DNA from 2 places in the Paenibacillus sp. FSL H7-0323 genome. Region 1 is predicted to be linked to the other one. Evidence: riboswitches for the same ligand, from Rfam matches in the RefSeq annotation. Region 1 holds a riboswitch; the other holds the start of a gene.
What was found. A riboswitch is a leader RNA that binds a small molecule or an ion and turns the genes downstream of it on or off. The one in region 1 is predicted to bind cobalamin.

Region 1 (3,140 bases):
TAGCCAGTCTTGCTTATGAACTCAGTTCACTGACGAGCTCGTGAAATTCGAGCGAAAAGTATCTGTACTAAGACACCTTGTGGTGTCTTTTTTATTTTTATAGTAATTACCATCTAACCGATCTGCCCCCGCAAGAGAAAAGCAGCTTATGCTGCACCTCCGCCACATCCTTCATTCTGATTGCTGTCAGCTTGCGACACGCCTTCCATCTGCTCGACAGTGACCACTAGTCATACCGTTTTCATTACCGATTTCGCGCCATGTCTTATCTTCCTTGATACGTTTCTCCAGAAGAACAGGGAACAGCAGGGGCTGTCCATCATATTCGACTTCAGGAAAGATTAGGCCATTCATCAATAAATATCACTCTGGATACTTATTCACATGTTCTCCCCAATCTGCAGGAAGCGGTGCCCCGATGTATCGGAGATTCTATTCTAGGAACCCGAAAAGAAGTGGAGAAAATTGACGAGACACCCACTTTAATCGACTAAAGGTTAGAAGAATGTTAGAAGTTGATGCTTGTACAAAAAAAAGGCGCAGTTCCAAAAACCCGGGAACACGCGCCACTATCGACTTTGTAAGGATGCTGGTGAAGGGAATTGAACCCCCGGCCTACGCATTACGAGTGCGTTGCTCTACCCCTGAGCTACACCAGCTTAACGCTGTTTTTCTGTCAAACAAAAAATATTATACAACTTTCAGCCAGAAACGCAAGCCTATTGCTCCCTGTTTTCCGCCCTCCTAAACTGCTAATCCACCTGTAGCTTACGCTCCACAGACTCTAACTTTCCACGGCTAGTAGAGGGTTTATCGCGGCGGTCGTCTATTTTAAGTGAGGTAGAGACACGTTCTGCACCTGCGGAAAAAGGAGACTCATGCAAAGCTTCTACCGCGGCAAAAATGCGTTGCAGAGGCCCTTCGATGATCGTCCCCATGGACGTAAGTTCATAAGTAATCCCTTCTACTGTCTTCAGCACCCGCTGCATATCCGCAACATAGCTGCTAAGACTGGTACTGCCTGTTCCAATTGGAATAACTGTAACTTCAGCAATAGGCATGAGAATACCTCCTCGAAATTTTATAGTAGCTGTCTCCTTCCATTGTAACAATTCCACCGCTCTGTCACAAACTAAGCAAGATTATCCTCCCTTATCTCTTCTATTTCTTCTGATTACTCCAAAATATGACTTTGGGCTAAGGGTATTTTCTCATGAGCAAATTCTAGGGTCATCTGCACTATATTTATGGACTCTTTGTGGCATCTTTTCGGACAATTTATGAATCATTTCGCATCTCCCTGTGGATCAATTGTGGATTACTTATGGACAGCCTGTGGATCATTTGTGGAGTACTTTTAAAGAACCCGCTCCCCGCGCGGGTTTTCTAAAAAACTGTTTACAAACACAACATCTTGGGTTATTTTTATCTAACGACAACAAAATATAGTGGAGACAGGCGCTTTGATCCTTAACCGGATTTAGAGCTTAATAGGGAAGCGCGGTGAGAATCCGCTGCGGTCCCGCCACTGTAACCGGATGGCCTTCTTAAGCTTCTGGGAAGCTTGAGAATCCACATCTCCCGGCAAATGCCACTGAGGGTTAGGAACACCCTTGGGAAGGCGCCGAGAGATCCCACGGAAGCCAGGAGACCTACCTGTTTCGACGACACCAACTATTGATGCCTGCGAGGAACAGGGATGGTGTCCGCATGCGGTCATCTACGTAGAGACCTCTGCAAATATCCGTGTGGATATTTACATAACGCATCGGGCATTTTCTGCCATCCTCGGGTAGGGGATGCTTTTTTTATGTAATCTGAACAAATATACGACTGCTTATAGCAGTCCAACTTCTTATGGATATATGGATTTGATGATAGATGTTTTTCTTTTATACTGAGAGGAGAGCTGTACAATGACGTTGTTGGAGAGACAATTTAATGGAGTAGAAAATGCACGGGAAGTTCTTTTAGAAGAGCTCATTGATTTAGGCCGGGATATTATCGACAGTCGGGATATGGACCTATTGCGCGAGAATGCCAATTTGAATGGAGAGAGTTTCTCCGGTAAAATGAGCAAGTTCGGCAGTGAATATTCAAAATGGTACGCCCGCAATTTTACGATGCCGCCACAGCTAGTGCAGGCTATTGATGACAATGTCGTCTATGTGCATGATCTGGATCAATACGCGATTGGAACGACGAACTGTATTTTTATCCCGTTTGATAAACTTCTCCGTGAAGGTTTCAATACCGGCAACGGCAGCGTTCGTCCTCCGAACTCAATAATGACAGCTATGTCTCTGGTAGCGATTATTTTCCAATCCCAGCAAAATGCTCAATATGGTGGTGTATCCGCCAATAAACTCGATTACGATCTGGCACCTTATGTAACCAAATCCTTCGCCAAGCTGTTCCGCAAGGGTCTGGATTATTTTGAAGAAGGACAAGCTGACGAATCTTTGGGCGAGATTACGATGAGCCGGACCGATCTGGCGGAGTCATATCCAAGAGCGTTCCGTTTTGCACTAAAGGAAACCGAAATCGAAACCCTGCAAGCGGCTGAAAGTATGGTACATAATCTGAATACCATGTCCAGCCGATCCGGTGGACAAATACCGTTTACCAGCATCAACTACGGTACTTGTACTTCACCAGAAGGTCAGCTTGTGATCAGTTCTCTGCTAACCGCAACTATGAACGGACTTGGCAGCGGAGAAACACCAGTGTTCCCGATTCAAATCTTCAAATGCAAGCAAGGAATCAATCAACAGCAAGGCGATCCTAACTATGAACTGTTCCTAAAAGCAGCTGAATGTTCTGCGCGCAGACTATATCCAAACTTCGCTAATCTGGACGCTCCGCTCAACTTGCAGTATTATGATCCAAGTGATCCTGATACGGAGTTCGCTACAATGGGCTGCCGAACCCGAGTGCTCGGTGACCGTTTTGGGCGTAATCATTGCTCTGGGAAGGGCAACCTTTCCTTTAATACACTAAATCTGGTTCGGCTAGGTCTGGCACACGGCACAGTAACAGGCAGACGTACCGTCGCAGACGAAGCTGGCTTCTATGAAGATCTAAATCATTATATGGATATTGCGCTGGAAGGACTTCTCCATCGCTTCCACATCCAAACC
Region 2 (3,140 bases), 2.5 Mb from region 1:
GATTCCGGCGGGAATGTCGGGCATGAAATTTGGAGTATTTATGATCTTCACAACGATTGGCACATTGGGATGGAATTTGCTGCTTGTGCTTATTGGCGCGGCTTTAGGAGAATCCTGGGAAGACATTGCTATGTACATGGACGTGTACTCCAATGTAGTCTATGTACTAATTGCTGGCGGATTAGTTATTCTTGGGTTTCTGTACTTCCGCAAACGCAGCCGGAGAATGAACACTGAGGGCTAAGCGGGTAGTGGACTGATAATAGAAATGACTATTAAAAAGGAGGGAAACACATGGAGCTATTAACGATTATTAAAGCCATTATTTTGGGGCTTGTTGAAGGTTTAACCGAATTTGCTCCAGTATCCTCCACGGGTCATATGATTATTGTTGATGATATGTGGCTGAAATCACAGGAGTTATTTGGACAATATACGGCAAATACCTTCAAAGTAGTTATTCAACTGGGTTCAATATTAGCGGTTGTTGTGATCTTTAGAAATCGGTTCATTGATTTGTTAGGCTTAAAGCGTTTCAGCCGTAAGCAGTTGGATCCTGTAACAGAGGAGCTACCGCAGTTGGAGCAGGGCGGGCATCTCAAGCTGACTCAGGTTCTGGTAGGGTTAGTGCCTGCAGGTGTGTTAGGTGTTCTGTTTAATGATTATATTAATGAGCATTTATTCTCTACCTCAACAGTGTTAATTGGTCTAGTGATTGGGGCTATATTAATGATTATTGCCGATCTGTTTGGGCCGAAGAAGATCAGAACTGAGAGTGTAGATCAGATTACATACAAACAGGCACTTGGTGTAGGTCTTGTACAGTGTTTTTCGTTATGGCCTGGATTTTCACGCTCGGGCTCGACGATTTCTGGTGGCGTACTCCTCGGGATGAGCCATCGTGCCGCTGCTGATTTTACGTTTATTATGGCAGTACCCATCATGGCAGGTGCCAGTCTGTTGTCACTGATGAAAAACTGGCAATATTTCACCATGGACGCGTTGCCGTTTTTTATTGCAGGCTTTATTAGTGCCTTCCTATTTGCGCTGTTATCGATGCGTTTCTTCTTAAAACTGATCAATCGTATCAAGCTCTTACCGTTTGCTATATACCGTATAATTCTTGCTGCTGTAGTATATTTCGTATTTTTCTAAGTCCGTTATAAGGAATCGATATAACAGAAGCCCCAGTAATCTATTGCAGATTGCTGGGGCTTTCACGTATGATGACATCAGATTAAGACACTCAAATGATGAATGATATCGGAGACAGGTGCTGACCGGAAAATAGTAATTCGGTAGGCTTAATAGGGAAATTCGGTTCGAAGCCGATGCGGTCCCGCCACTGTAACGGAAGAATCTCGAGCAACAGAGGTCACTGGCAATTTACTACTGCTGGGAAGACTGCTCAAGATGTTGACGCCGCTAGCCAGGAGACCTGCCTGTTTCAACAGCACTGCTTCACCTACGGAAGATAGGGAGGTGTTAGACGTTAACCATGGGTATATCATGGGCGTCTTTCCCTTTGACTTTTTTAGGGAAGGGCGCTCTTTTTTATAGGAAAGCAAGTAGCTTTGGAGTTTGAAATAAGAGATGGAAGAGGGAGTGTATCGAGATGACGAATAAAGTAAAAGTAAGCAATCTTGGATATCCGAGAATCGGAAAGAACCGCGAATGGAAAAAGACACTGGAAGCCTACTGGCAGGGGAAAATAAATGAGGAGCAATTCCGCTCCGAAATGGCAGCAATTCAGCTGCAGCATTTGAAGACCCAGCAAGAGGCAGGAATTGAGCTTATTCCGGTGAATGATTTTACTTTTTATGACCATGTGTTGGATACGGCTGTTATGTTTGGAATTGTACCTCCACGGTACACGTATGATGGCGGCGACATCGGGCTTGATCTTTATTTTGCAATGGCCCGTGGTAATGCTGAGGCTACTGCCTGTGAGATGACCAAATGGTTCAATACGAACTATCACTATATCGTTCCAGAGATCGGCACACAAACACCACGCCTGACTGAAAATAAACCTCTAGCGGCTTATCGTTTTGCTAAATCGCAGGCAGGGATTGAAGGTAAACCGGTACTTTTAGGTCTGTATACCTTCCTTAAGCTGTCCAAAGGTTACGCAGCGGCAGATATCGCCAAGATTGCTGCACGTTTTGTTCCAGTCTATGTTCAACTGCTACAGGAACTAAAGCAAGAAGGGGTAAGCTGGGTACAAATCGATGAGCCAGCGATTGTTACAGGCATAAGTAAAGAAGAATTAACACTGCTTAACTCGATATACACAGAAATTGCCGGCTCCGTGCCGGGCTTGAATATTATTTTACAGACGTATTTCGAAGCTGCTGAACCGTTGGAAGCACTGCTAGAGTTGCCTGTTCAAGGCTTGGGTCTTGACTTTGTGCACGATGGTGGAGCGAATCTGGCTTCTATCGAACGTCTTGGCTGGCCGAAGGACAAATGGCTGGGTGCCGGAATTATTGATGGACGGAACATCTGGCGTTCCGATTTAGACGCTAAGCTGCAACTGGTAGAAAAGCTCAGCGTTCATGTGCCGCTTGATCGTCTTATTCTTCAGCCTTCTTGCAGTCTGCTGCATGTCCCAGTCACCGTTCAAGGTGAGGTGAAGCTGAAGGCGACTGTTAAGAATGCGTTAGCTTTTGCCGATGAGAAGCTTGCAGAGCTTAGTCTGCTCGGAGCAGCCCTCGCAGATAAAGTAGAAGCTTCTAAAGCAGCGCTGGCCGCTAGTCGTGAAGCTATTGCAGCATTCCGCGCACTACCTGAGCGTGGCCGTAAGGATGTGGCGGAGCAAGTGCTTGCACTTGCAGCTTTGCCTGACCAACGCAGTTTGCCTTTTGCTGAACGCTTAAAGGTGCAGCAAGAGAAATGGCAGCTTCCACTTCTGCCAACCACTACAATTGGTAGCTTCCCGCAGACAGTAGAAGTGCGTCAGGCGAGATTGAAATGGCGTAAAGGGGTCTGGAATCAGGAGCGTTATGATGGATTTGTTCGTGAGCAGATCGCGGATGCAATTACCTTCCAAGAAAAGCTAGGTCTGGATGTTCTGGTCCACGGTGAGTTCGAGCGTACAGATATGGTGGAGTTTTTCGGAGAAAAGCTGGACGGATACT

Region 2: linked by a shared signal. The riboswitch ahead of metE (5-methyltetrahydropteroyltriglutamate--homocysteine S-methyltransferase) and the one ahead of MHH89_RS24445 (anaerobic ribonucleoside triphosphate reductase) in region 1 are both predicted to bind cobalamin.

Annotation. Positions count from the first base shown of each region.
Region 1 is NZ_JBBODB010000001.1:5,431,801-5,434,940, reverse strand. Features, by position in the region: gene MHH89_RS24460 (hypothetical protein) at 187-354, opposite strand; tRNA gene MHH89_RS24455 (tRNA-Thr) at 588-659, opposite strand; gene MHH89_RS24450 (MTH1187 family thiamine-binding protein) at 753-1,061, opposite strand; cobalamin riboswitch at 1,440-1,674, shown strand; gene MHH89_RS24445 (anaerobic ribonucleoside triphosphate reductase) at 1,917-3,140, shown strand, end outside.
Region 2 is NZ_JBBODB010000001.1:2,949,750-2,952,889, reverse strand. Features, by position in the region: gene MHH89_RS13470 (DedA family protein) at 1-244, shown strand, start outside; gene MHH89_RS13465 (undecaprenyl-diphosphate phosphatase) at 295-1,155, shown strand; cobalamin riboswitch at 1,255-1,460, shown strand; gene metE (5-methyltetrahydropteroyltriglutamate--homocysteine S-methyltransferase) at 1,616-3,140, shown strand, end outside.